DNA from 3 places in the Bradyrhizobium sp. 31Argb genome. Region 2 is predicted to be linked to each of the others. Evidence: riboswitches for the same ligand, from Rfam matches in the RefSeq annotation. Region 2 holds a riboswitch; each other region holds the start of a gene.
The links. A riboswitch is a leader RNA that binds a small molecule or an ion and turns the genes downstream of it on or off. The one in region 2 is predicted to bind cobalamin.

Region 1 (9,709 bases), on a different contig from region 2:
TCGGGCACCATCGGCCTCGATGATCCGACCGTCTTCGACCGCACCGTCGTGGCCAACCTGACCGTGCCGCTCACGTCACAGGGCGCTGTCGCCAACGCCTATGCCGGCGTGCATGCGCCCGACGTCGTCGGTAACATCCGCATCGACCAGGCTTGGGGTCTGTTCCAGATTTCGGCTTCGGCGCATGAAGTCAACGGCTCCTACAATGTCCTGAATACGGTCGGTGCTCCTGCCGGTGCGGTCGGTCTGCCGGGTGCGGCGCCGACCAATCTGTCTGAACTCTCCGGTCACCCCGACACCAAGTGGGGCGGCGCGGTGATGGCTGCGTTGCAGATCAAGAACATCCCGACCGGTCCCGGCGACGACTTCAAGATCGATGCCACCTTTGCCAAGGGTAACACCAAGCAGGTGATCTCGACGTCGTCGACATCGCCTAACCCGTTCTCGATGTTCGGTAGCGGTAATTTCGGTTCCTTCGGGAGCATCGGCTTCGGGGCGGTGACGGACGGAGTATATGCACCGGCTGGCTTGGCGGGTCCGTTGTTTGGTGCTGATGGGAAAATCCATCTGACGACAGCATGGGGCGTCCGTGGTGCGTTCAACCACAACTGGGATCCCTACTGGTCGAGCAGCTTGTTCGGCAGCTACTCCAGCGTGAGCTACGATAACACGGCAAAATTCTTCGTTTGCTCCACCTTCACTGCTGCCCGCCTCACAGCGACCAGTGCCGACTTCAGCTGTAACCCCGACTTCAACGTCTCGCAGCTCGGTACGATCACCCGCTGGACCCCGGTCAAGAACCTGACGTTCTCGGGCGAATTCATGTGGTTCCACCTCGACCAGAAGTTCACTGGCTCTGCTATCCTTACCCCGTCGGCGCCGATGCCGACCGCTCGGTACGACTTCAAGGACCAGGATACGTTCAGCTTGAACGTCCGCGTTCAGCGCAACTTCTGATCCTCGTTTCACACGAAACTTAATCAAGCCCCCCGGCAAGCGATTGCCGGGGGTTCTGTTTGCGCGACAGGGCTTTAGTATGCGGTGCAGTGAGGAGCGCTGCTGACTGAGATAGATCGACATCACGCCAGTGCCGACGGCTGGTCAGGTAGTAGAGTGTGTTCTGGACCTTGACTCCGTCCGCCGCGTCCCACTCGGTCTTGAACTGGCTCCAGTTATCCTGATAGCGGATCGCGCTGTCGAGCACGTTGTAGTTCTTGAACCGCAACGCGTCGTCGATTGCGCCGTTGATCAGCGGTGTGCCGAAATAGCGCGAGGGGCTTCGATTGCCGTAGTCGTTCGAGAGTGTGAAAGCGAGATTTTCGGCGGCCTGGACCCGCACCGCGGCCGAGATCGCCAGATTCGATGTCTCGTCGCGGTCAACCCAACCGTTCGACATGTTGCCGACGGCATTGACGCGATAGGATACGTTCGGATTGATCGGGCCGCCGCTATCCACTGCAATGCGTCGCGTCGTATTGGTATCGAGCGACATCTCGGCATCGTTGTAGGGCGTCGTGACGGGTTTTTTGGGGATCACATTGATGATCCCGCCAATCGCGCCTTCGCCGTACAGAACGGAGGCTGGCCCGCGCATGATCTCGATGCGATCCGCCGACCACGTATCGAATGGAAAGGTCACGGTTCCGGCACCAACATAGAGGCGAGTGCCGTCATAAAGCGTCATCACCGAATTGCTTCCGGTGAAGCCGCGTGTGCTGAACGAGAGGCCGCCATTACCGGGGGCCGGGCTTGCGGTAAAGCCCACTGCGTTCTGGGTGACCGCGTCCGTGATACTATGCTGGCCGCGTTCTGCGATGGTCTGCGAGGTGATCGTTTCGACGCTGGCGGGCGTTTGCAGTGGAGTGAGGTTGAGGCGGCTGCCACTCGCGTTCTGCTTGTTCAGGCTCAGCGTCGGCGATGGCGTGTCGGATGTTGCGATCGAGGGCGCGGCACTGCGTGCCGCTGCGCTCCGGCTCGACTGAGATCGCGCAGGTCGCGCTGCGGAAGTTGAACGCTGATGATTGAGACGCTTTGCCGGAGGCTTTTGCGGCTGGGTAACGCTGACCGGAGGCAAGACATGGGACGAATCAGGCTGCTGGGCCTTTGCAGAACAAGAGTGGAGCAGCACAATTGGGAGAAGGCATCCGAACGCGAGCGCAGCATGACGCTGCCTTGGGATAGTAACGATAGAGAGCACGAGCAGGCCTCGGTATGACGTCAGTGGCACGTCACAGCGAACGAGGTCTCGCTCGAACGTGCCTATGGCACGCTGGGCGAAAGCAATGTCTGTACTCCCCGACCGACATTTTCGCGTGTGACCACGGCTGACGGCAGGTCTCCTGGCTTGCGGGTCCTAACCTTTCGTCGCCTTCCCAGGACCGAGGCTCCCAGTGGCGTATGACGAAAGATTCGCCGCTTACAGTTGCGGGGGCAGCCGTGGCTTAGGGGAGAAGTCCCGCACCACGTTCCCTTTTGATCCCCGTCGAGGGGAACCGTCACTCGTGATCTACGGGGGTGTCTGAGCCGAAGTCAATCCTGTCATTGGGCCGGCATCAGGACACCGCGCGGATCCACGTCGCGGCGGAGGATGTGCAACTCTTCTGCTGTCGGCGCCTCGGTTTCGGGAATCGATGAAAGGTCGCCGAGGTCGAATCCGGTGGCGTCCTGCAGCTCCTGCCGGCTGACACCGCAGTGGATCGAGCGGACCTTCATGTGCCCGGCCTCGCGGTCGAAGTCGAAAAGACATTTGGGGGTGACGACCATGCAGGGGCCGCCCCAGTCAAGGCCGAGCTTCCTGCGCCCGTCGAGCCCTCCCGGGTAGCCGACGCCGGAGACGTAATCGACCTTCTCGACGAAGTTGCGCCGGTCATGGTGTGGCATCATCACATATTCGCGGCGGAACAGCGTCATGTGCTCGGGCTGCAGGATGGGGCCGACGAGGCGAACCTTGGGCCGGTCGTGCGGGCCGACGCAAACACTGTTGATGTTGCCGACGCGGTCCACCTGCACTGCACTGCTGAATCCGAAGCTTACATCGCCGCGTTTGAGCACGAACTGGCCCGGATAGTCGACCATCTGGGACTCGCACGGCAGGTCGCGCAGCATCGCGCTGTGCTCCGAGTCGGGCAGCCGGTCGATCTCGCTGAAGTCCGGGTTGTGGTAGCAGCCGGCGAGCAGGATGGTCAGGTTCGGCGCATGCATGCGCTTGGCGAGCTCCATGGCCGCAAGCGGGATGCCGGTCCCGAACAGGGCCGCCGCGGCGCCCGTGAGGAGACCCGTGAAGCCGACCTCGCGATCGGCAAAGCTGCGCGCCAGCGCGACGGCGAGCGTTTCGTTGAGGGTGGCGGGCGCGGTCATGCAAGGCTTCCGAGATCGGTGAGACGGGAAAGTTGGGCGGCGCCGAGCTTGTCCAGATAAGCGAAATGGTCTGCCGGCCGGCGGACCCAATCATCAAGGTATCCGGCGAAGGTGCCCTCGCTTGCAGAGGCCGCCACATAGGCATCGAGATGGGTATCGTCGGCGAGATATCGCCCCAGCGTAGGCGTCGGATGCGCGCCCCATGGGACCTCCACCACGGCGCTGATCCGATAGGAGGGCAGCTCCACGAAACGGGCATGCCGCTTGATGAAGGATTTCGGTACGATCTTTTCCGCCGTCACGATGACATGCTCGCACGAGCGGGCCATGAGCACGTCGCCGCTCTGCGGCAGCAGCCGCCGCGCCGGCGTTACGATGTTGCCCTGCTCGTCAGCCGCGATGGCGTGGATCACCACCACATCGGGATTTGCCGCCGGGAAAGCGTGCAGCCTGCGGCCGGTGATGGGGCAGGGGAATTCCTTGATCTCGTCGTTGTAGGTGACGACATCATTGCCGCCCAGAAACTTGGCCGGCCAGAAGTCGAAGCCATCCTGGTTGGCGCGGAAGCGGTCCCAGCAGGCCATCTCGGGATAGTCCACGACTTTGAGGCGTCCGCCTTCCACCGCGCGGCGATAGTTGCGTGCCAGGCCATGCTTCTCCAGCCCCACATAAGACGTTTCGACCTTCTTCAGGCAGCCGGCGCCTGCCAGCATGTCGACATCGAAGGAGTGAGCGGATCCGATGATCGTCAGGTCACGCCGGCCCTGGCGGATCAACTCGCGCACGAAGGCCATCGGTTTCTGATAGACGGCGAAGCCGCCGAGGGCGAGCCGGCAACCGTCGGGAACGCGTCCGGCGGCTTCCGCCAAGGTAATCAACTTCGAGGCAAGTGGAGCTTTGCTCATGCGAATCCGTCCGCACGTGTGCGCTGCCGGCGGAGCATGCTCCACCAGACGGCGAGGATGATGACGAGGCCCTGGGCGATCAGGAACACGATGGGGTCGATGCCGGCGAGAACCATGCCGTTGCGCAGCACGGCGACGAACATGACGCCGAGCACAGTGCCGATAAGGCGACCATAACCGCCATTCAGGCTTGTTCCGCCGACGATGACCGCGGCGATCACGTCGAGTTCGACGTGCTCGCCGACGGTGGCGCTGCCCGAGTTCAGCCGCGAGACGAGCATGATGCCGCCGATCGCCGCGAGCACCTGGACAATGATGAACACGGCAATGCGGATGCCTCGCACGGGCACGCCGTAGCGCGAGGCTGTGATCGGGTTGCCGCCGACGGCATAGAGGTGGCGCCCGAAGCGCAGTTGCGATAGCAGCAGCCAACCAAGTCCGATCGTGCCGGCCATGAGAACGACCGGAGTGGGCAGCCCGAGAACGGAGCCATACCATAGACTGTCGAGCGCCTTCGGCATCGGCCCGATGGTGAGGCCGTCGCTGACGTAGAACGCGACGCCGCGCAGCGCCGACAGCAGCCCCAGCGTCGTGATGAAGGACGGGATCGCCCAGAACACGCGCAGCGCCCCGATGAAGGCGCCGATGAGGACTGCAATGCCGACTGCGAGTGCGCTTGCGGTCACGAGCGACCAGCCGAGTTTCACGACCAGGAGCGACATCACGGTTCCGGCAAGGCCGACGGTTGCTCCCACCGACAGGTCGATCTCACCTGCGATGATCACCATCGTCATCCCGACCGCGATCATCGCGACGACCGAAGTCTGGGTGAGAAGCGTCGCGAAATTGGCCACGGTCAGGAAATTCGAAGCCGTCGCCGAGAAGTAGATGATGAGTACCGCCAGCGCGATGCCGACGCCGATCTCGGCGCGCCAGGAGGCCAGGGCCGCCTTTAATCGCGCAGGATTGATGCCTTCGCGAGGTTGGGCGAGCGTGCTGTTCATGGACATGAGTTCTCGCAGGAAGATTCGAGGGGCTCCAAGGAACTTCGCGCCTTAGTTGGACAACGAGCGCACGAGGTCCAGATATTCTTTCACCGGCTGCTGATCGCTCTTGGTGTAGAGCTTCACCGGCACGTTGACGTAGCGGGGCTGATTTTCGCCGCGCTTGGCCTTCACCGCGGTTTCAACCGTCAGATAGCCGATGCGGTAAGGCTGTTGGTCGGCGATCGCTTCCACCGCGCTGGACGGGTCGAGCAGCATCTGGGCAAGATCCTGGCTCATGTCGATACCGTACAGCTTGGTCTGCGTGTTGGCCCGGCGCGCTGCGGCTGCCGCTCCGGCGAGCGTGCCGGCGTTGGAGGCCCAGATGGCCGTGGTGTCAGGCTTGCGGCGGAGGATGTTCTCCAGGCCGTTCGCGCCCTCCTCGGGCGTGGCGCCGCTGACCTCGGCGACGGTCTCGTACTTCAAGCCTTCGAGAGCGGACAGGAAGCCCTGACGGCGGGGCTGCATGTTGGCGTTGATCGGCGGCAGCGTGATGATGCCGATCGAGGGCTGGCCGCCCTTGCTCTCCAGGTACTTGCGCAGCTCCTTGCCGACCGCGGCGGCCAGTTCGTGGCTGTCGACGCCGATCGAGTGGCTGGCGATCGAAGCATCCTCGAGTCTGGTATCGTACTCGACGACCATGATGTTGCGGTCCTTGGCCCGGCGGGCGGACGCGACCGAACCCTGCTTGTCGAGCGGCGGCATGATCAGCACGTCGACTCCACGGGTGACGAAGTCCTCGATCACCTGGCCCTCGGTCGGCAGCTTGCGCTGGTTGAGGCCGAACGTGATCGTCGCGCCGTATTTCGCGGCCGCGTCGCGCATGCCGCGCTCGATCTGCTGCCAGTATTGCGAGTCACGCGCGTAGATGATCGCGCCGATGGTGATCTTGTCCTGTGCCTGTGCAGGCATCGCCGCGGCGGCCGCGGCCAGCGCGAGCATGGGTGCCTTGAGCCAGCGTATAGCGAACATGTAGTCCCTCCCGATAAGGGCCGGCCCTTGGCGGGGGCATCGGCCCAGAACGTTTCCGCCGTAGGGCTGCTACTCCGAAAACGATTTCCGAAAAACGTTTCTGCACACTACTTGATCAGGCCCTCTCGCAAAGGTCAACCGCTAAGACCGCTGTTCCGGGCAGGTCGGCCAGCGCAGCATGGCGCCACGGGGCCGAATGTTTCGTCGGCATCCGAGGTCCAGCGCGGGCGCCGTAAGCCCCTCATCCGATCACGCGCTTTCCGAACAACTCATCGCAGCGTTCTCGGGGCCAGCCGAGCCACTCGGCAGCCACCTCGCTTGTGTGCTCGCCGACGAGAGGGGAAGGTCGGCGCACGGCGCCCGGTGTCTCGCGCAACGTGACCGTGATCCCGTGTGTCGGATATGCGCCGGCGCGTGGATGATCGACCGTCAGGATCTGGTTGCGGGCCTTGAGCTGGGGGTTCTCGACCACGTCTGCCATTGTGGAGACCTTCGCACAGGGCACACCGGCGCGGTCCATGGCCTCGACCACGGCGTCGGCGGTGTGTCTGCTGACCCAGGCCTGGACTTCGGCCTCGATCGCCGATGCGTTCGCCACGCGCGCCTTGACGGTGGCGAAGCGCGGATCCTGCAGCAGGTCCTCGCGTCCCATCGCGGTGACCAGGCGCTGGAACAGCGGATCGGTGCCGGAGGCGATATGCACCCAGGCGCCGTCCGATCCCTTGAAGGTGTTGACTGGTGATGTGTAGCGGTCGCGGTTGCCCTGGCGGCTCATGCTGCGGCCGAGGACAGCCTGCTCCGGGATCGCCGTCATCAGCAGGCTGGCTGCGCTCTCGAGCAACGTGGCCTCGACGAGCTGGCCCTTGCCGGTCTGCTCGCGGGCGGCAAGAGCGGTGAGCGCTCCGATGGTCGCGTAGAGCGCGGTCGTGTAATCCACCACGAAGGTGCCGGCCATGGTTGGCGGCCCGTTCGGGTCGCCGGTGAGCTCCATCAATCCGCTCGTCGCCTGCGCGATCACGTCGAAGCAGGGTCGTTGCGAGAGAGGCCCGGTCTGCCCGAAACCCGAGATGCGCACCATGATGAGCCGCGGGTTGAGCGCGTGCAGCGCCTCCCAGCCGCAGCCCATCTGCTCCATCGTTCCCGGACGGAAGTTTTCGATCAGGATGTCGGCCTTGCCGGCGAGCTCGCGCAGCACCTGCTGGGCCTCAGGCTTGCGGAAATCGAGCGCGAAGCTGCGCTTGTTGCGGTTGTACGTCATGAAATAGACGCTCTCGCCGCCGAGCTTCGGCTCGTTCTCGCGGGTGTCGTCGCCCGAGTCGAGGCGCTCCACCTTGACGACGTCTGCACCGTGATCCGCAAGCTGCATCGCGCAGAACGGGCCGGCGATGAAGCGCGACACATCGAGGACCTTCAATCCCTGTAGCGCACTGAACATGTCAAAGATCTCCTGCTTCCTGAACCGGAAGTCTGTCGAGGTGTTGGCGGTAGGCGAGATACTGCTTCTTGAGATGAGCGTAGGCGGCGATCGCATCGGGCGCCGGTTCGATCTTCTCGCGGATTCGAACCATCGCGGCGCTGGCCGCCCGGAGGTCCGCATGGAGTCCGACGCCGACGGCTGCCAGCATGGCGGCACCGAGCGCGGAAGCCTCGGCGACCTCCGGTACGATGAGCGGCTTGCCGAGCAGGGCGGCACGAATTTCGAGCCACAGCGAAGACTCGGCCCCACCGCCGACGGCGCGGATCTCGCGCACCGGCATGCCCGCGGCCGCCAGCGCATCGAAGACCTCTGCGACCTCAACCGCTACGCCTTCGAGCGCGGCGCGGAACAGGTGTCCACGTCCGTGCTCGAAACTCAGTCGCGTCAGGCCGCCGCGTTCGGTGACGTCCCATCGCGGGGTCCGCGAACCCGCCAGCATGGGTGAAAAGATCAGGCCGTCGCTGCCGGCTGCGATCGCGGCGGCTTCGGCCGTCAGCGTCGGCAAGTCGGCGCCGAGCACGCCGGCAAGCCATGCGACCGCGCCGCCGGTGGCCGCCATGGGACCGCCGACGCACCAGGCTTCTCCAACGGGAAAGCGATTGAGGACGAGGCGGCGATCCGGATCGAAGCACGGCTGGTCGGCGCAAGCGAAGATGACGTCCGTGGTGCCCATGACGTTGACGGCGATGCCGGGCTCGACCATGCCGCCTCCCATTCCGCCCACGGTGCCGTCAGGGCCGCCGACCACCACCGATGTTCCATCCAGCAGCCCGAGAGCACTCGCCGCGTCCCAGGTCAGCCGGCCGGCGACCGCAGTGCCGTCGCGTATCTCGGGAAAAAGGTCGCGCGGCAGCTCCAGCGCTGCGATCAAGTCCTGGCTCCAGGCCCCCCGCCCGACATCGAACAACAGCGAATAGGAAGCGCCCGCAGGGTCGCAGACGGCTTCGCCGCAAAGGCGCATGAGCAGCCAGTCCTTCATGGTCAGCATCAGGCGCGCCTTGGCGAAGACGTTGGCCCGGTGATCGCGGAACCACAGCAGCAGCGGCCCGGTCAGCTCGGGGGCGATCCGGCGACCGGAGATGCCATAGACCGTTGCGGCGCCAAGCCGGTTCTCGATGAGGGCAGCTTCACGCGTCGCGCGCCGGTCCTGCCATGTGCAGATGTGCGCAAGCGGCAGCCCATGCGCGTCCGTGAGCACCATGCCAATCGCGGCAGTGACGCCGATCGCGGCGATGCGCGCCCCATCAACCCGGAGGTCGCGGACCGTTTCGACGACCGCTGCCCATAGCGACGTTGGATCGGCCTCGGCGAACGACGCCTGAAGCGCAACGCTGAAGGGGCGGCTGGCATGGGCAAGCCGCACGCCGGTCGCGTCGAAGAGTGTGGCCCGCGTGCTGCTGGTGCCGGCGTCGATGGCGAGGATCAGGTCACCCCGCATTATGAACCGATCCTGTGAAGGTGATGGCGGCGGGAGAGGCAGGCAAAATTCATGGATCCCGTACGTCGGTTTAGCGTACTGGCATAAAGACACAAAAAACGATTTCCGAAAACGTTTTTTTCTGCTACGCGTCGCTGCCATGGCCAAGGCGGCCGCAGACCTCAAAGACAGTCAGGAGTGCAGCAGATGACGACTTCACAGCCCGCGCGAGCGAAGATCGGAGCCGCACGCGCGGTCATCCAATGCCTCAAGCTCGAGGGCGTGGAATTCATCTTCGGCGTGCCTGGCGGCCAAACGCTCTCGATCATGGACGCGCTCTACGACGAGCCCGGCATCCGTTTCATCACGACGCGCGACGAGCGTGCTGCCGCACACATGGCCGACGCCTACGGTCGCCTGACCGGCAAGCCCGGCGTCTGCCTCGCGACCACCGGCCCCGGGGCCACCAACCTGATTACTGCCGTGGGCGGTGCACACCGCGATTCAAGCCCGGTTGTGGTGATTACCTGCAACAACC
Region 2 (9,709 bases):
TCCCATCCCGATGCCCCGAACTTGCACACCGAACTGGCACGATGCCACATCTGGTGCCGCAGCTTCGACTGTGCACGCGAATGGCTGCGATTTGGCCTTGCGTCGGACGATGGTCTCGATCGCCTGGCTAGCGCGTTTCGCTCGATCGGATAGCGCATCCCGCGCGCTCATCATCACATCCGTTTCACCAGTGGGCACTGAACCCGGCGTAAGCCGCAGGCCCGGTCGTGCCGTAGTTGTACACTTCCTGATAGTGCTCGTTGAAAATGTTCTCGCCGCGCAAGTACACCTTCCAGGTCTCATCGATCTTGTATTCGGTATAGAGGTCGACGCGGACGTAAGGGTCCAGTGGCTGCGTCTCGTTTGAACCGCTGTAGCGTTTCGACACCGCGAGCACGCGCGGCTCGATCAGCCAATCCTTGATCGGTGTGATGGGGAACGAGAATCTCGCCAGGTTTTCCGGCCGGCGCGCCAGCGTCAGGCCGGTCGAAAGATCCTTGGCCTGCAGGTAGGTATAGGCGGCGTTGAATTTCAGGTAGCCCGGCAGGATATCGACGTTGACCCCGAGCTCCAGTCCGTCGGTTTCGGCGCGCGAGACGTTGACGTAGTGCCCGAGCGGATGCGCCGCATCGGTCACAAAGTCGATCAGGTTGCTGAACCGGTTGCCGAAGCCGGTCAGCGAAACCACGACGCGGCCTCCGAACAGGCTTTGGTCGATGCCGGCGTCGTAGCCGAAGCTTTCCTCGGGGCTGAGCGCGGAATTGCCGTAAGTCGGCGCATACAGTTGATAGAGCGTTGGCGCCTTGGCGCCTGTCCCGGCGCTCGCATGCAGCTTGGTGCCGGTCTTCGCGATCGTGTACGCCGCGGTGGTTCGCCATGTCTCGAACCGTGCGACGTCAACGACGTCGTCAACCCGGCCGCCCATCGTGATGTTGAGCCGCTCGCCGATCGGCAGTTGCCACAGTGCGAAGACTGAATTCGTGTCCTGTGTCCCGGCGAGCTGTGGCGTCGGCGCGCCGGCAATCGGCAGCAGGTTGGTGGTGGAGGTGCTCGCCGTTTCATGCTGGACGCGCGATCCGATGATGAGCGATCCGAGCGGGCCGACCTTCAGGTTGCCCTGATATTCCAGGCCTGTGCTGTCGCCGACGAAATTGGAGAGGATGGAGGTCGTGTTCTGCGGCAGCTTGTTGGTCTTGTAGGTGACGTCGTCGAACGAGCGATCGATGTGCGTTTCAAACGCGCTCACGCTATGGGTGAGGATGCCACCGAACGTGTCGAATGAGGCGCGTCCTCAGACCTGCTCGAGAAGGCGCGTCGCGCTCGACGGCGTGTCCGGGAACGTTCCGCTGGCCTGGTCGTAGGCGGACCGCGTGAACGAGGCCAGCATGCCCGTCTCCAGGCGCACGCCTTCGCCGGCGTCGTAGCCGACGCGTGCTGAGCCGCCGACGCGGTCGAAGCCGTCGCGCTCGAGGGGACCATACTTGGCTTCGAGCGCGGGGATGCGATAGCCGTAGCGTGAAAAGCCGTTGCTATGCTGCCCGTTTCCCGTGAATGCGTAGGACCACGGCCCCGAGGTTCCGGTCAGCGATGCGCTGCTGCTCGCCGTGCCGTAGCTTCCTCCCTCGGTGCTCACGTCGAGCTGTGCTGGACCGGCGCCCTTCTTGGTGATGATGTTGACTACGCCACCCATCGCGTCCGATCCGTAGAGTGCGCTCTGCGGGCCTTTCAGCACCTCGATCCGCTCGATCGCGCTCGGGGCGAACATCGCGAAATCGAAATCGCCACTGGCGGCGGTCGGATCGTTGACCCTGATGCCATCGATCATGACCAGCGTCTGACCGGTATTCGCGCCGCGCAAGCGCACATTGGTCGTTGCGCCTGGCCCGCCGCTTTCGGTGATATCGAGCCCGGGCACCGTCCGCAGCGCGTCGACGAGCGAGGTCGGATTGCTGGTCGCGAGCACTTCGTGCGTGACCACGCTAACCGAGCTTCCGGTACGGCTCGCCGGCTCCAGCGTACGGTCGGGGGTGACAACGACTTCGGGAGTTGCAGGAGCGGCTTCGGTACTGGGCGCTGGGCGCGCAGGACCAGTCGTTGAAGACCTTTCCCTGTTCCTCGTGGGAGGTTTGGACCGGACCTCCGGATTGATGACAACAGCAGGAAGCTGTTCGGGACCCGATTGGGCCATCGCGCCAGTGTGACTGCATGCGACAACGGCCGCACACCCGGCAAGAAAACGCCGCAAGCTCATAAATGCCCTTCCGCCGACCCACCGTCGAACGAGTTGATACTCGTCAACGGCCGGTCTCCTGGCTCGCGGTCGTTTCCCGATCCGCCTTCCCAAACCTGCTTGGCAGGTCCAGTGGCATTCGGATCGCAAATATCCGCTTACAGTTGCGGGGGCAGCCGCGGCGTTGGGAAGATTCCCGCACCGCGTTCCCGTTTCACCCTACAAGGGCACCGATGACGCGCGCAAAGAAGCACAAGGCGGAGCAAAACTCAAATCGATAACGATCAGAACCCAACAGCATTTTTCCAGATCGCTGATAGCGGCGACCTGAATGACGAACACAGAAAGTTGCTGACAGGCGAAAGGACGGCAGATGGCCAATCCTACAGCCTTATGCGAGCATGACATGTCACCCACACGCGGCGCTAGACCTGGATGATTCTGCTGACGTGAGCATCGACAGATTCAACGGAGGAACAGGAAATGTCGCTCCCATGCAAACTCGAACGCAGCCTCCTCAGCCACGACGAATACGAGACGATCCGCCTCACGCATCATCCCGCCATCTATGACGTCGAGCCGACCGATCTTGCGGACATGCGATCCCGCTTGCGCAAGATGCGCGATAAGGAGCGAACGCTCGGCCGACAAAAGCGGCGAGAGACGCGCGGAAAAGGTCAAGCTCGCGGCGCGAACTTCCCTGGAACCGCCGAGCGCCCTTCGGAACGCAAGCAGGTCTTTGCCGCAGCACTGAAGCGGGTAAACGGCGAGCTCAGGCGTCTTCACAACCTGGCAGCTCGGATCGCCAATGTCGAAGCGGCTCGAAAGGCTCTCGCGCTGCGAGCCGCGAGCTTTATTCCCTATCCCTCCGCCGGATCCACCGCCAACGAAGGCATGGTGCCGCGCTTGAGCACGCGCCGAAGAAAGATCGTCACGGGCGCGCGAATCGGACGAGTGTCGCAGGCGACGAAAGTCGCTCAGGCAATCCGCGATGCGCGAGGTGCATGAGCCTGCGCTGACCGGCCCGGGCAAGCTCGATCGGCCAAGTTAGCGGTAATCTCAGCCGTCAAAACGATCCAAAAACCGAACCCAATATCAAGACGGCAACAAGTGCGATAATGCAACTGACGATCACGGTCATCACCGTGTCGAGATGGCTTTCACGGTGAGTCAGACCACTGATTTGCAATAGCAGCAACACCGTGCCGTTGTGGGGGAGGGCGTCGAGAGTGCCCGCGCTCATCGTTGTTATGCGATGCATCAATTCGGTATCGATGTGATGCTCCGTGCCAAGACGCAAGAAGTCGTCGCCAAATGCATTGAGCACAATTGCCATACCGCCAGAAGCAGTACCAGTCAGCCCCGCCAGCACATTCATAGAGACAGCCAATGAGACCAGCGGTCCTCCGGAAATCGAGAATACCGCATCGCGAACCGTCGCAAATGCCGGCAACGCGGCAACCACTGCGCCGAATCCGACAAGACTAGCGATCATCAACATCGGCAAGGCTGCAGAATTCGCCCCGGCGTCGAGACTTTCGCGCAAGGATGGCAAACGTCGGAGGTTGATGAGAAGGACCGTCAAGTTTGCCGCCGCGAGAGCCACGACAACTGACCAGACGCCGGACACGGCCCCGATCGTAGTACCGCCCCACTCGGGCTCGGACAGGAACGAAAAATCGAGGCGCGGGAATACGACAAGCGACATCAAGAAATTCGTGAGGATAACGACGATGAGGGGCAGTACGGCCAGGGCGAAGGGAGGCACATTCTCGGCCTGCTTGCCGTGCGGCAACTCGGCCGGGTCGAAGTCGCCCGCCGGCGCCGCTTGCTCGCGAACCATCTCGTCAACGACAGGAGTGGTATCCGCCTCGCCTCCGTAACCTTCGCCAGCCTTGCGCGCGGCAGCCTCGGCCCGGCCGAGCCACCACATGCCGAAGGCGAAGATGATAGCGGATGCGATGATACTCAGCCCGGGGGCCGCGAAGGTGGTGGTGCCGAAGTACGGCATCGGAATGGCGTTGTTGACCGAGGGGGTTCCCGGCATCACTGACATGGTGAACGTGAATGCACCGAGGCCGACCGTTGCCGGCAACAAGCGGCGCGGGATGTTCGCGGCCCGGAACATCTCGTGAGCCATGGGCGCCAGCACAAAAAATGCGACGAACACACTCACGCCGCCGTAGGTCACAATAGCCGAGGCGATCACCACCGCGAGGATCGCGCGGCTGGCTCCCAACTTGTTGGTCAAATACTGCGCGATGGAGCTGATCGAACCGCTGTCGCCCATAAGCTTTCCGAACAACCCGCCTAGCAGAAACATGGGGAACCACTGCGCGACGAACCGCGCCGCTCCGGCCATGAACGTCTGCGTCCAGTGCGCGAGCAGCGGTTCGCCCGAGAATACGGCCGCGATGAGCGCCGCCAGCGGAGAGACCAGCAGAACACTCACTCCACGGTACGCGAGCCACATGAGCAGGGCTAAACCAAGCAATATCCCAATGAGTCCCATGGCTCAGGCCTCCCTCAGCAACGACTTGAGATATGCGATTCGATGACGTTGGTGCTCGTCCGCGCGCACTGCCAAACTCCGGTCGCCCATGCAGGCTCTCCCAAAAGTGCTGATCTAGGTTGTGCGCGCTTTCACGACATCGCCAGCGCCAGCCGCAGTCGGCTCGAAGCATTGGCGCGGAAGAAGGAAGATCCATGTGACGAGCACAAAAGGCGCGGTCAGCGCGGGGATGGCGAACGGCGTCAACGCAACGTTCAGCGCCGCTTGTGCGATGACGGTGAACAGCGTGCCCAGCATGGCGTAGATCGCGACTCGCCAGCTCGGTCGGTAGAACACGGTACCCAGCGCGATCGCGGTCAGTACCGGGCTGAAGCCGAGAAGCCCGCCAGTGATCAGGTCGCTTTCAGCGCCGAAAAGATGGGCCACCAGGACTGCCAGTATCGCGCCGGCGAGAGCGAACGCGGCGGCAGTCAATGAGTTCACGGCCAGGCCAGCGAGCAGCAGCAGGGCCGCCACAGCACTCGCCTTCAGGAAGACCTGTGAGATGCTTTGAAGCACGCCCTGGAAGAGGTCGATGAGCTTGAGCGGGCTGGCCTCATAGGGTTGAAAGGCGGTGATGACGTTGCCGGACGGCAGCGCAGTCCCTACGAGACCGGAAAAACCATACGTAGCCAACAAGAGGAGCCACGTCGTCAGCACGAATGGAAATGTGAGGCTGGATACACCCCAGGGCTTGACGGCGTTGGCAGTCCCGAGCATCACGATGACCGAAACCGACGCTCCCAGCACCACATACACCCACATGAGCGCGCTCGGCGATAAAAATGTCGCCAACGCGAGTCCGACGAGGACGGCGTTGTATCCATAGAGCCCGGAATAGAGCGGCTCGTTATCGACGTGAAGCCATTGCGCCGTTAGGTTTGCTACGACGACCGCGACGATCCCCGCAATTGCCACTCGGGGTACGCCGGCCGCGTGTGAACCCCAGGCGATCGCGGCCAGAAAGAGAATCCCGGTCAGCGGGTTGTTCTGAAACATAACTTGTCCGATGCTGCGCAAATTGATGTCCAAGAACCGCAATGCACCTGACGATGCGGAGAGGTGTTCCCACTTTGCCAAGATCGTTTCCATTGCAGCCTCCTTGAACGTGTCGGCACCGGCTGTTGGAGATCATCTGTTGGCGCCGTCGATCCCTATCGCCATAGATAAGGCGGAGGTAGCGCTGCGCCGATGACCTCCTTGCGTACCAGTCCCCAGAACTCCCGTACTTTGGCTTTCACCTGCGCGGTTTCACGGCCCAGCACCTTGAAGATCAGGCCGGCATCATTGGGCAGGTGACAGGCGCCGGACGCCACGCCTTCCGCGAGGTTCACATCGGCTTCCGCACGCTCGTGGATGCGTTCTGCCTTGTCCTTGGGGGCGCACAGGATCACGTTGGCGAACACATCAAAGGAGTTCATCACGCCAGTTTGCCGCATCAGATATCGGCGCGGCTCGATCACCAGCTTCTCTGCGAACAAGGGGCGACCATCGGGCCGCGTGGCCGACGTTGATATCGACAATACGGTTGCTCCGAAGCACTCGTCGGGACGATGGTGCTTGCGGCCGGGTTGAATGATTTCCGAAAACAGCAGTGTGGCCGACGGCGCCACGCAGATCTGTGTGTCGCTGAGAAACCGCGAGTGCCGGTGCGGGATCACGGGATCCGGAAGAAACTCCAGGTATGCGTCATCGGCAAGCGTGATAGTCTGGCTCTGCGCCGCATAGTTGGCGTCCATCGCGTGAATCTTGGTTGCCGATTGCGAGGTGAGGTGTGCCTGCGCGCGTGAACCAAGGGTAATGTCAAGAGCGAGCCGGTCCCCCTGCAGCACGCAGCCGGTGGTGGTGATTAGAAACACGCAGGCCATGTCAGGCATTTCTTCATCGCAATGCAGCGCGCGCTGCACCATGTACGGCGCGTGCCGCTGCAAGTTCGCCAGGATCGTTTGGCCGGAGCGGTGCTCGAAGCCGAGACGTAGGAGACCTGTCTTGCCGACACTGCCACTCCTCATCTGCGGCGGTTCATCCTGGAACGGAGCGAATTCCGGCATCGATGCGCCGAGCGCTTCGGCGCGGGCCCAGGGAGGGAAGGCCGCCGGTATCATGCTGGCCGCCGTGCCCGCGGATTGATATCGAACAGAAACTCTCGTTCGATCAGCGCAACCAACTCCGGAATGCCTTCCCCCGTCTTGCAGTTCGTGAACAGGAACGGCTTTCTGCCGCGCATCATCTGTGAATCCTGTTTCATCACCTCAAGGCTGGCCCCGACATAGGGTGCAAGATCGGTCTTGTTGATGACCAGGATGTCGGAATACGTGATCCCGGGTCCGTTCTTGCGCGGGATCTTGTCGCCCGCGGCGACGTCGATCACATATATGAAATAGTCCACCAACGCCGGCGAGAAGGTCAGCGTCAGATTATCGCCTCCGCTTTCGATCAGCACGACGTCGCTATCCGGAAAGCGCCGTTCCATATCCTCGACCGCGGCGAGGTTCATGCTTGGGTCTTCGCGCACCGCGGTATGAGGGCAGGCACCAGTCTCCACGCCGAGGATGCGTTCCTGGAGCAGAACGCCCTTGAGGGTACGCTGAACGTGCTTGGCGTCTTCGGTCGTCACCACATCATTGGTAATGATGAGCATCTTGATGCCGAGATCCAGCAAGCGCGGTGTAATGGCTTCCACGATCGCGGTCTTGCCTGACCCGACCGGGCCGCCGATGCCGATGCGCGTGATACTTTTCGACATTCCAAGCTCCATTCAACGTCAGTTCATGAACAGGCGCACATGCGCTCTGGTGTGAACGGCGGCCAGAATTTCCGTCAAAGGCGCAAAGCCTGCCATGTCCGACAGTCGAGCCGCCGCGGCGGTCGCGTACATCTCGTCTAATTGCCCGGTGAGCTCGTAGAGAATTTTCTGCGTCTCGATGTGGCTGACCTTCATCAGTCGCAAGGCCGCGCCGAGGATCGTTGTGGCAACGCCATACTGGTGCACGACAAACGCTTGGTAGGCAGGTAGATTCTGTACGGCGAAATTAATCGCCAATGCGATGGGATAACACCCGGGAGTAACGGACGTCGCTATGCATTCACGCCATCTGTAAAGCAGCGGCGCGCCCACCACCTCGACCCCCATCTCCGTGAACTTCTTGCCCATGCGAACCGACATTGTTCGCGCTTCGTCGGAAAGCTTGCGCGCGTATACCTGCGCATCGATTCGGGCGAGGGTGTCGACCTCTCCGGCAGTTGCGGCGCGATGCGCGGCGATCAGCGCGATGCAGTCTCCGCGCGCCGCCTGCTCTACCGCGGTGCGCGCGAACGCTCGAAGAGTAGCCGCTTTGGTGACGACGCCCTCCTGAACGGCGGATTCCAGGCCGGAAGAAAACGAGAAGCCGCCGATGGGGAACATCGAGTCACCAAACTGCAGCATCCGCGAGAGATAAGCGGCGCTCCTCGACGCATCGACACGGTCATTCTCGGTGGTCACGCGCAGAACCGGCCGTTGCCGGCGATGTTTGTCCGTGAGCGGCGGCTCCCGGATGGGAGTGGGCATGCGTCGGCGGATGTCCGTACGCGCGTCCGGTCTCCGCCTCGACGCCGGCATAGCTCTCGTGCGTGTGTGAATGCACCGGCCCTTCCGCGCCACCGAAAAGCCGACGGGATTCATGCGGAGCGAGGTAGGGAACGACCTCTCGTCCGGCTACGAATTCGTATCGGATTCCATCAAAACGGTGCGTATTCATGACAGACGTCATCACCTTGCGATCGACCGTCAGCGGGACATAGACGCGGTTGTCCTTGACCAATGCCGGCCAATGCTGGTTGCCCATGGCATGGCCCAGTTCGACGCATGTGCGCATTGCCATCTCGGGCGCGAGGCTCGTTAGACCGTCGAGGTGCACGATCATCACGTCACGCAGCTCGATTCGAGCGACGAGTGCCGAGAGCGCCTGGGCATTCCAGAGCAGCACGTCCCCATCGTGGATGTGTGTGCCGCGGTCGATAGAGACTGCAACCTCCGCGCCTTTTGTGGTCGTCTTGCGGAAGCGGGTCTTCTGCGCCTCCCACTGGTCGATCTCGATCAGATCTATATCGGCGCCAGACAGCCGCCCAGCCCATTCGGGATCGCCGATATTGCCCAGAACGGTTTTGATGAGGATCATCGCGCATTCCTCAACTGAAAAAATACTTCTGATTCAGCGAGACCGTCGTCAAAGGCTGCACGGTCGCGTGCTTGCCGTCGACGGTCACGGCGAAGGTTTCCGGACTGACCTCAATTTTAGGCGTGCCGGTATTTCGAACCATGTCGCGCTTGCCGATCTTGCGCACATTTCTCACCGGCATCACCTGTCGGCGGAGCCCCAGCCGCTCCTTGATCCCGGCAGCATGCGCGGCGCCGGAGACGAATGTGATGCAGTTGGCCGGCAACGCATCACCGTAGGCGCCGAACATGGGCCGATAGTAGGTGGGCTGCGGGGTCGGCAGCGACGCGTTTGGGTCGCCCATCACTGCCCAGCTAATGAAGCCGTTCTTGATGACGATCTTGGGCTTTGCACCGAAGAACGCGGGCTCCCACAGGACGAGGTCGGCGATCTTGCCCACCTCGACCGAGCCCAGCACGTCGGCAATACCGTGCGTGATCGCCGGGTTGATCGTGATTTTCGCCACGTAGCGCAGCACCCGGAAATTGTCGTTGCCCGGCGCGTCCTCCGGCAGCTTGCCGCGCCCGGTCTTCATCGCATCGGCGGTTTGGATACAACGCAGCCAGCATTCGCCGATGCGTCCCATGGCCTGCGAATCGCTCGAAAACATCGAGATCACGCCGAGATCCTGGAGGACGTTTTCTGCAGCGATGGTCTCGGCGCGGATACGGCTTTCGGTGAATGCCACATCGGACGGGATGTCCGGGCTGAGGTGGTGACACACCATGA
Region 3 (9,709 bases), on a different contig from region 2:
TCTGGATCATGCCGGCGCCGGCCGCTTCGAGATCGTGCACCTCATCCCGAATAGCGAGCGCGATCTGTCGGCACACTTCGCTGCGCGGCAGGTCGTCGCGGACAAACGACCAGTTCAGGATGGTCACGGGGCCCGTCAACATCGCCTTCACCGGCTTCGTCGTCAGCGACTGCGCGAACTGCCACCATTCGACTGTCATCGGCTGCGGTCGTGAGACATCGCCGTAGAGGATCGGCGGCCGGACGCAGCGCGAGCCGTAGGACTGCACCCAGCCGAGTTCGGTGAAGGCGAAGCCGGAAAGCTGCTCGCCAAAATACTGCACCATGTCGTTGCGTTCGAACTCGCCATGGACCAGGACGTCGAGCCCGATATTCTCCTGCCAACGGATGGCGCGCGCGGTCTGATGCTGCAGATAGGTCTTGTAGGCGGTATCGCTGAGTGCGCCCTTGGCATGCGCGGCGCGTGCGTTCCTGACATCGGTCGTCTGCGGGAAGGAGCCGATGGTCGTGGTCGGGAAGCGCGGCAGGTTGAACCGCTCGCGCTGCACCTCGACGCGCTCGGCGAACCGGCTGGCACGATGGCGCGTGCCGTCATCGATGGCGGCGAGACGCTGGGCAACCTTCACATCGTGAATCCGCGGCGAGATCTTGCGCGCGGCCGCGGCGGCATCGGATGCTCGGATCGCTTCGGACGCATGGGCCCGGCCACTTCCAAGAGCCGCGCCGAGGGCGGCAAGTTCTTCGAGCTTCTGCGCCGAGAATGAGAGCCAGGTCTTCACCTCGGGATCGAGCTTCGTCTCCAGCGCGAGATCGATTGGCACATGAAGCAGCGAGCACGATGGCGCGATCTGGACGTGTTCCTTGCCGAGCTTTGCGACAACGGGCTCGAGCTGATCGAGGATCCGGCTCAGATCCGCGCGCCAGACATTCCGGCCGTCGATCACGCCGAGCGACAGCACGCGCTGCTTCGGAACATCCATGAGATCGCCGAGCTGTTCAGGCGCGCGCACGAGATCGAGATGCAGGCCGGCGACCGGAAGGTCAAACGCGACCGCACGATTGCCGCCGAGCCCGCCGAAGCAGGTCGCCAGCATGATCCTGATGTCCGGCACTGCTTTGGCGATTCCGGAATAGGCGCGCCGTAGGGCTTGCTGAGCTGCGGCATCCAGATCAGTTGCGAGACAGGGCTCGTCGATCTGCACCCATTCCGCGCCGCGGGCAGCGAGCTCGCGCAACACTTCGATGTAGACCGGCAAGAGCCTGTCGAGCAGCGACAGCGTGTCGAAATGCGCGTCCTTGGACTTGGCCAGTTTCAGGAACGTGACCGGGCCGATCAGCACGGGACGCGTCTGATAACCCAGTGCCTTCGCCTCCTCATACTCTTCGATCGGCTTGCGCGAGGCGAGCGCAAAATACTGGTTCTTGCGAAGCTCCGGCACCATGTAATGATAGTTGGTGTCGAACCATTTCGTCATTTCGAGCGCCGCCACGCCGTGCGCGTGATGGCCATGTCCGCAGGCCTCGTCATGCGCGTCGGCCTTGGTGCCGCGTGCCATCGCGAAATAGGTCGCAAGCGGCACTGCGCCGCCGGTCCAGCCATAGGTTTCCGGGATCGCGCCGACCATCGCGCAGGTGTCGAGCACCTGATCGTAGAACGAAAAATCGTTCGACGGGATCACGGTGATGCCGAGCTTCTTCTGCCGCGCCCAATTGGCCGCACGGAGCCCGATGCCGGTTTCGATCAGCGTCTTTTCGTCCGATGCGCCGGACCAAAAGCGTTCCAGCGCGAATTTCAGTTCACGGCGCGGACCGATCCGCGGCGTTCCGAGAGATGCAACAGCAAGTGAAGTGGAAGACATTGGCTTAACCCCATGAGTTGGGGGCAAAGGCCGTAGTGACACGTCTGGATTCCCTGCGCGAGGTGTGCACGGAATCGCAACCGCACCACCGGGACACCCCGCCCGAGGACGTGTATGTTGTCGAGGCAGGTCTCCTGGCTCGCGGGTCGTTGCTGCGGTCCGGCCTTCCCGAAGCTTTGCAGGCTTCAGTGGCAATTGTGGACCGCGGCTCGCCGCTTACAGTTGCGGGGGCAGCTCCGGCTTTACACCGGCTTCCCTCTTAGCTCCGGAAAAGATCTCTCCGAAGAACCACGACGCGTTCACTTACCGGCAAGATCGCGCGAAGGTCAACTCGGATGACATCACGTGCGCGTGGCGCCGGTTGTTCACAGCATCGACGGCATGGACCGAAATTTTTGCGCTTCGCCCATACGTCCCATTGACACCATTCCACAAATCGCACCAGATGTAGCTGTCACGGTCCATCATGACGCAAGGAATGGTGGCTAAGAGGGAAGCCAGTGATCGCGCATTTATCGCGAGAATCCGGCGCTGCCCCCGCAACTGTAAGCAGTGAGTTGCTCCCGACTTTAGACGTCACTGATGCGGCATCGCATTGGGAAGACGGGGAGTAACGCCGACCTGCGAGCCAGGAGACCTGCCGTGACAGCAAATAACGTCCACGGGCGGGGTGTCCCGGCGGTCGCTTGCAGGCTCATGCCGGTGCGCCGCCGGCATCATCACGCAGCGTCGCCTCCGGCATCCGGCCCCAACAAACATCACGGGGTCTGCAAGATGTCACTCTCTCTCGATCGCGAAGCCACCGCGTCGTCTCTCATTCACCTGCGCCCCGAATCGATCGCGGCGCCGGAGGCGCGGCTGCCGATGCAGGTGATCCGCCGCAACGGCACGGTGTCGCAATTCGATGCCGGCAAGATCTCGGTGGCAATGACCAAGGCCTTCCTCGCGGTCGAGGGTCATACGGCGGCAGCGTCGCGCCGCGTGCACGAAGCGGTCGAGGAATTGACCGCCGAAGTCGTCGGCGCGCTGTCACGCCGGATGAGCGAAGGCCGCACCTTTCATATCGAAGACATCCAGGACCAGGTTGAACTGGCGCTGATGCGCAGCGGCCATCACAAGGTGGCGCGCGCCTACGTGCTCTATCGCGAGGAGCGGGCGCGGCAGCGCGCCGAGCAGCAGGCCGCGAAATCAGCAAAGGCCGCGGCCGGCCCAATCATCCACGTCACGCTCGCGGACGGCAACAAGGTGCCGCTCGACCATGCGCGGCTGGCGATGATCGTCGGCGAGGCCTGCGCCGGGGTCGACGGCGTCGATGCCGCGCCTGTGGTGGCAGAAATCCAGCGCAATCTGTATGACGGCATCAGCCAGGATGAACTCGCGCTCGCCAGCGTGATGGCGGCGCGCACGCTGGTTGAGCAGGAGCCGAATTACGCCTATGTCAGCGCGCGCCTGCTGCTCGACAAGCTCCGCACCGAAGTGCTGTCCTTCGTGCAGGGCGCACCAACCACTGCGTCGCAGGCGGACATGGCCGTGCGTTATGGCGAATACTTCCCGGTCTACATCAAGGCCGGCATCCGCGCCGAATTGCTCGATCCCGAGCTCGGCCGCTTCGACCTGAACAAGCTCGCCGCGGCGCTGAAGCCGGAGCGCGATCTCGCGTTCCAGTTCCTCGGCTTGCAGACGCTTTATGATCGCTATTTCCTGCATGTCCGCGGCGACCGGATCGAATTGCCGCAAGCCTTCTTCATGCGTGTCGCCATGGGTCTGGCATTGCGCGAGATCGACCGCGAGGCACGCGCGATCGAGTTCTACAATCTCCTGTCCTCCTTCGACTTCATGGCGTCGACGCCGACGCTGTTCAATTCCGGCACGCTGCGGCCGCAACTGTCGTCCTGCTTTCTCACCACTGTTCCTGATGATCTCGACGGCATCTTCAAGTCGATCAAGGACAACGCGCTGCTTGCCAAATATTCCGGCGGCCTCGGTAATGACTGGACCCGCGTGCGTGGGCTTGGCGCGCACATCAAGGGCACCAATGGCGAGAGCCAGGGCGTGGTGCCGTTCCTTAAAGTTGCCAACGACACCGCGATCGCCGTCAACCAGGGCGGAAAACGCAAGGGCGCGGTCTGCGCCTATCTCGAGACCTGCCACATCGACGTCGAAGAATTTTTGGACCTGCGCAAGAACACGGGCGACGATCGTCGCCGCACCCATGACATGAACACCGCCAACTGGGTGCCCGATCTCTTCATGCAGCGCGTCGAGGCCGATGGCGCATGGACGCTGTTCTCGCCGGACGAGACGCCCGATCTGCATGATCTCTACGGCAAGGCTTTTGCCGAGCGCTACGCGTCCTACGAAGACAAGGCCGCGCGCGGCGAGATGCGCGTATCCAAGAAGATCCGCGCGGTCGATCTCTGGCGCAAGATGCTGACCATGCTGTTCGAAACCGGGCATCCCTGGATCACCTTCAAGGACCCCTGCAATTTGCGTTCGCCGCAGCGCCATGTCGGCGTGATCCATTCCTCCAATCTCTGCACCGAGATCACGCTCAACACTTCGGACGAGGAGACCGCGGTCTGCAATCTCGGTTCGATCAACCTGCTCAACCATATCGGCGAGCGCGGGCTCGACTCGGTCAGGCTGAAGCGGACGGTCGCGACCGCGATGCGGATGCTCGACAATGTCATCGACATCAATTTCTACACCATCCCCGAGGCACGGCGCTCCAACCTGCGGCACCGGCCGGTCGGCCTCGGGTTGATGGGATTTCAGGATGCGCTGCATGTGCTTCGTATCCCGCTTGCGTCCGACGCGGCGGTCACCTTCGCCGACACCAGCATGGAGGCGATCGCCTATCACGCGATCTCGGCTTCCGTCGATCTCGCCGCCGAGCGCGGCCGTTATCCGTCGTTCGAGGGATCGCTGTGGAGCCAGGGCATCCTGCCGATCGATTCGATCGAGCTGCTTGCCGAAGCGCGCGGTGAAGTCGCGATGGACCGCTCGCGCACGCTGGACTGGGACGGCTTGCGCGAGCGCGTCAAGACGGTCGGCATGCGCAATTCCAACGTGATGGCGATCGCGCCGACGGCAACCATCTCCAACATCTGCGGCGTGGCGCAGTCGATCGAGCCCGCCTACCAGAATCTCTATGTCAAATCCAACATGTCCGGCGACTTCACGGTCGTGAACGCCTTCCTGGTCCGCGATCTCAAGGCGCGCGGGCTGTGGGACGAGGTGATGGTCAGCGACCTCAAATATTTCGATGGCAGTCTCGGTGCGATCGACCGCATCCCCGATGATGTCAAGGCGCTCTACGCGACCGCGTTCGAGATCGACAGCGCCTGGCTGATCGAGGCGGCGGCGCGGCGGCAGAAATGGATCGACCAGTCGCAGTCGCTCAACCTCTATATCGCCAACCCCTCCGGCAAGAAGCTCGATGCGCTGTATCGCCTGGCCTGGCAGCGCGGCCTGAAGACGACCTATTACCTGCGCTCGCGCAGCGCCACCCATGTCGAGAAGTCGACGCTGAAGGGCACCGACGGCAAGCTCAACGCCGTTACAGTTGCCCCGGCGATGTCCACCGCCCCGGACTTGTCCGGCGCCATCGCCTGCTCGATCGACAATCCCGAATGCGAAGCCTGCCAGTGAACAGCGGAATAAGGAATAACACCATGCTCGACTGGTCAGAGCCCACCGCGCCCGCGCGCCACGCGGCCATCCCCGTCATGAACCTCGCCGCAGCCGGCAACCAGACCGGCCTCGGCGCCATCGATCGCCATGGCGGCCGTGTCTCGGTCGACGACAAGCGGATGATCAACTGCCGCGCCGACGTCAATCAGTTGCTGCCGCTGAAATACAAATGGGCGTGGGAGAAATATCTTGCCGCCTGCAACAACCACTGGATGCCGACGGAAGTCTCGATGCAGGCCGACATCGCGCTGTGGAAATCGCGCGACGGCCTGACTGAGGACGAGCGCCGCGCGATCAAGCGCAATCTCGGCTTCTTCGCGGCGTCCGAAAGCCTCGTCGCCAACAACATCGTGCTGGCGATCTATCGCCATCTGACCAATCCGGAATGCCGGCAATATCTATTGCGGCAGGCATTCGAGGAGGCCGTGCACACCCATACTTTCCAGTACATCGTCGAGAGCCTGGGGCTCGATGAAGGCGAGCTGTTCAACATGTACCGCGAGGTGCCCTCGATCACGGACAAGGCGGCATGGGCTCTGAAGCATACACAGCATCTGGACGATCCCGATTTCAGGACCGGGACGCCGGAAGCCGACCAGGCGTTCCTGCGCGACCTCGTCGCCTTCTACGTCATCTTCGAAGGCATGTGGTTCTACACCGGCTTCGCGCAGATCCTCTCGCTCGGCCGGCGCAACAAAATGGTCGGGATCGCCGAGCAGTATCAGTACATCCTGCGCGATGAATCCATCCACCTGAACTTCGGCATCGATGTCATCAACCAGATCCGAATCGAGAATCCGCATCTTTGGACGAAGGCGTTCCAGGAGGAGATTCGCGAGATGGTGCGGACGGCGGCCGAGCTCGAAGCAGCCTATGGGCGGGACACCATGCCGCGCGGCTTTCTCGGATTGAACGCGGCACTCTGCGAAACCTACATGCACTTCATCGCCAATCGCCGTTGCGCCCAACTCGGGCTCGCGCCGGTATTCGATGAAGCCGACAATCCCTTTCCCTGGATGTCGGAGGCGATGGACCTGAAGAAAGAGAAGAATTTCTTCGAGACCCGCGTGATCGAATACCAGAACGGCGGCGCGTTAAGCTGGGAGTAACCAAGGTCCCGGCGGTGGGACCCCTTCTTTTTGTGCATTCCAGACGGCACAAATCCGTCTTGCCAGACGCCATGAATAGGTGTTCATCTTTTGCAGCGATCCGCGCTCGATCGCCCAAAATAGTGAAGTCTCGTTCGGCCGATCCCGAGCCGGCGAGAGCCTGGGGACGGGAACCGCGCCATGGTCTATCGGCGAACCCATCAAGTGGTAAAGCGGCTGGCCGCCCGGCGCAGCGCCATTCTGGCTGCGGCACGCGAGGCGGCGGCGGATGGCGGCATGGCCGCGGTGCAGATCGCCCCGGTTGCGGTCCGCGCCCATGTCGCGGCCGGAACCGTGTACCGCTATTTCCCGTCCAAGGCCGATCTGATCTCCGAACTGATCGCCGAGGTCTCGCGCGACGAGCTTGCCGCGATTCGCCGGGCGGCCGATGCTGCGCCGGGGCCGTCCTCGGCGCTGGCCGCCGCGGTCACCACGGTTGCCGTCCATGTGCTGTCGCAGCGCAAGCTCGCCTGGGGCATCCTGGCTGAGCCTGTCGATGTCGACGTCACCGCCTCGCGGCTTGCCAGCCGGCGCGAGATTGCGGGCGAAATCGCCACCCGGATCGATGCCGCGGTGCGCGCCGGCCACCTGCCGGCGCAGGACACCGCGCTCGCCGCCACTGCGCTGCTCGGCGCGCTGCATGAGTCGCTGGTCGGGCCGCTCGCGCCCGACAATCTCGACGATCCCGCCAAGCTGCGCGACGCCGTGCAAACGGTGACGCTGCTCGCATTGCGCGCCGTCGGCGTCATGGACGCCCGCGCCCGCGGCCTCGTGGTGCAGGCCACCACGCCCGCGAAGGCGCTGGTGGGGGCGTAGGCGCCAAGAGCGAAGTAGGGTGGGCAAAGCGAAGCGTGCCCACCATCTGTCGACAGTTGCGTTCCGGAATGGTGGGCACGCTGCGCTTTGCGCACCCTACGAGGTTATGCGCCGTACGAACGCCCGTCACTTCTCCGTGTCGCTTTGGGGCGCGACGGAGGCGATTCGGACCATGTTGGTGGTGCCGGGGATGCCGAGGGGGACGCCGGCGACGATGATCACGCGCTGGCCGGCGCGGGCAAAGCCATCCCTGAACGCGATGGAGTTGGCGCGGTCGACCATGTCGTCCTGGTCGCGCGCGTCCTCGGCGACGACACAATGCACGCCCCACACGACCGAGAGCTTGCGGCCCGTCGCCAGGTTCGGCGTGATCGCAACGACCGGCACCTTGGGCCGTTCGCGCGCGACGCGGATCGCGGTCGAGCCTGACGAGGTCCAGCAGATGATCGCCGAGAGGTCGAGCGTCTCGGCGATCTGGCGCGCGGCATCCGCGATCGCATCGCCCACCGTCTGCTCCGGCTCGGCGCGCTGCGCGGTGAGCACGCCGCGATAGGTCGGGTCGCGTTCCACTTCCTCGCCGATGCGGTTCATGGTGGTGACCGCTTCCACCGGATATTTGCCGGCAGCCGATTCCGCCGAGAGCATGATTGCATCCGCGCCTTCATAGACGGCGGTGGCGACGTCGGAGACCTCGGCGCGGGTCGGCACCGGCGCCTGGATCATCGATTCCAGCATCTGGGTCGCGACCACCACCGGCTTGCCGGCGCGGCGCGCCATCCGCGTCATCTGCTTCTGCAGGCTCGGCACGCGCTCCAGCGGCAGCTCGACGCCGAGATCGCCGCGCGCGACCATCAGCGCATCGGATGCCTCGATGATGTCGGCCAGCCGGTCGATCGCCTGCGGCTTCTCGATCTTCGCCATGACGGCGGCGCGGCCGCGGATCATCTTCTTGGCCTCGTGGACGTCCTCGGCGCGCTGCACGAAGGACAGTGCGATCCAGTCGATGCCCGTCGTCAGCGCGGCCTCGAGATCGGCGCGGTCCTTCGGCGTCATCGCCGACACCGGCAGGTCGGTGTCGGGGAGGCTGACGCCCTTGCGGTCCGACATCTTGCCGCCGATCACCACGCGCGTCACCGCGCGGTCGGGCGAGGTCTCTTCCGCAATCAGCCGCACCTTGCCGTCATCGAGCAATAGCGCGTGGCCGGGCCGCAGTGCCGCCAGGATCTCCGGATGCGGGAGGTTGACGCGGGTGCTGTCGCCCGGCGTCTTGTCGGAATCGAGCACGAAGCTCTGGCCGTTGTTGAGCTGCACTGAGCCCTCGGCAAAGGCGCCGAGCCGGAGCTTGGGCCCCTGCAGGTCGACTAGGATGCCGATCGGCCGGCCGTAGCTGGACTCGACATTGCGGATGGTCTTCACAAGGTCCCGCATCTTGTCATGCGGGGTGTGGCTCATGTTGATGCGAAAGAGGTCGGCGCCGGCCTCGAACAGCTTGCGGATCATTGCGCTGTCGGAGGAGGCGGGACCCAAGGTCGCGAGGATCTTGATCCGACGTAGTCTTCTCATTGCTTGCTTCCGGGCGGTGCGGCTGGAGGTAGACCAGACGCGCCTGGAGGCGTTCCGCCCGGTGGATTGGGCAGGCCTGGCACTGGGGGAGTCCCCGGTGCGACCCCGCCCGGCATTCCCGGCACCTTCTGCGCCGGCTGCTCGTTGGCTTCCGTCAGTTGTACGGTCCACGCCCGTTGCTCCCCGGTATCGACCTCGAAGAAGCCAGTGCGGTCATAGCCGCGCGCCAGGCAATTCTCGGTGCCGCGAATGGTGAACTCCTTGTCGCGCGAGCACATGAAGGCCTGGCCCGACCATTCGCCGCCGCGGTCATAGTCCAGCGCGTAGATGTAATAATAGCGCGCGACCAGATTGCCCCGCAGCAAGGTCTCGCAGGAGCGCGAGGAGATGTTCCACCAACCCTCGGTGGTCCAGCCCTCGGCGTCCTTGTAGCCGAGCGCGATGCCGACCCGGCTGGCGGTATTGTTGCAGAGCCGGAAATCGGCCGCCGCGGGGCTGGTCCACAGGCACGCCGCCACAAGCGCCAGCACGGGCAGAAGACCGGCAAGCAGACGAGGGGGGAGGGGAAGGGAATCCAGTACGATCATGAGGCGAAGCTACACCGAATCATTGACGATTTCGCGTGGCTCGG

Region 1: another riboswitch for cobalamin. It lies ahead of AAFX91_RS25020 (TonB-dependent receptor); the one in region 2 lies ahead of AAFX91_RS00705 (TonB-dependent receptor).
Region 3: another riboswitch for cobalamin. It lies ahead of AAFX91_RS14865 (ribonucleoside-diphosphate reductase subunit alpha); the one in region 2 lies ahead of AAFX91_RS00705 (TonB-dependent receptor).

The regions. Positions count from the first base shown of each region.
Region 1 covers NZ_JBEGDB010000145.1:7,235-16,943, reverse strand. The annotation lists gene AAFX91_RS25025 (porin) at 1-957, shown strand, start outside; gene AAFX91_RS25020 (TonB-dependent receptor) at 977-2,227, opposite strand; cobalamin riboswitch at 2,312-2,512, opposite strand; gene AAFX91_RS25015 (hypothetical protein) at 2,539-3,357, opposite strand; gene AAFX91_RS25010 (CoA transferase subunit A) at 3,354-4,262, opposite strand; gene AAFX91_RS25005 (ABC transporter permease) at 4,259-5,272, opposite strand; gene AAFX91_RS25000 (sugar ABC transporter substrate-binding protein) at 5,318-6,247, opposite strand; gene AAFX91_RS24995 (CaiB/BaiF CoA-transferase family protein) at 6,519-7,712, opposite strand; gene AAFX91_RS24990 (FGGY-family carbohydrate kinase) at 7,714-9,192, opposite strand; gene AAFX91_RS24985 (thiamine pyrophosphate-binding protein) at 9,379-9,709, shown strand, end outside.
Region 2 covers NZ_JBEGDB010000002.1:34,439-44,147, forward strand. The annotation lists gene cobD (threonine-phosphate decarboxylase CobD) at 1-153, shown strand, start outside; gene AAFX91_RS00700 (TonB-dependent receptor) at 185-1,246, opposite strand; gene AAFX91_RS00705 (TonB-dependent receptor) at 1,292-2,251, opposite strand; cobalamin riboswitch at 2,282-2,480, opposite strand; gene AAFX91_RS00710 (hypothetical protein) at 2,840-3,238, shown strand; gene AAFX91_RS00715 (GntP family permease) at 3,297-4,742, opposite strand; gene yut (urea transporter) at 4,857-5,873, opposite strand; gene AAFX91_RS00725 (urease accessory protein UreD) at 5,936-6,886, opposite strand; gene ureG (urease accessory protein UreG) at 6,883-7,527, opposite strand; gene AAFX91_RS00735 (urease accessory protein UreF) at 7,546-8,331, opposite strand; gene ureE (urease accessory protein UreE) at 8,249-8,941, opposite strand; gene AAFX91_RS00745 (urease subunit alpha) at 8,952-9,709, opposite strand, start outside.
Region 3 covers NZ_JBEGDB010000061.1:22,942-32,650, reverse strand. The annotation lists gene metE (5-methyltetrahydropteroyltriglutamate--homocysteine S-methyltransferase) at 1-1,858, opposite strand, end outside; cobalamin riboswitch at 1,965-2,166, opposite strand; cobalamin riboswitch at 2,299-2,518, shown strand; gene AAFX91_RS14865 (ribonucleoside-diphosphate reductase subunit alpha) at 2,633-5,509, shown strand; gene AAFX91_RS14860 (ribonucleotide-diphosphate reductase subunit beta) at 5,533-6,660, shown strand; gene AAFX91_RS14855 (TetR/AcrR family transcriptional regulator) at 6,841-7,515, shown strand; gene pyk (pyruvate kinase) at 7,642-9,078, opposite strand; gene AAFX91_RS14845 (DUF1036 domain-containing protein) at 9,075-9,665, opposite strand.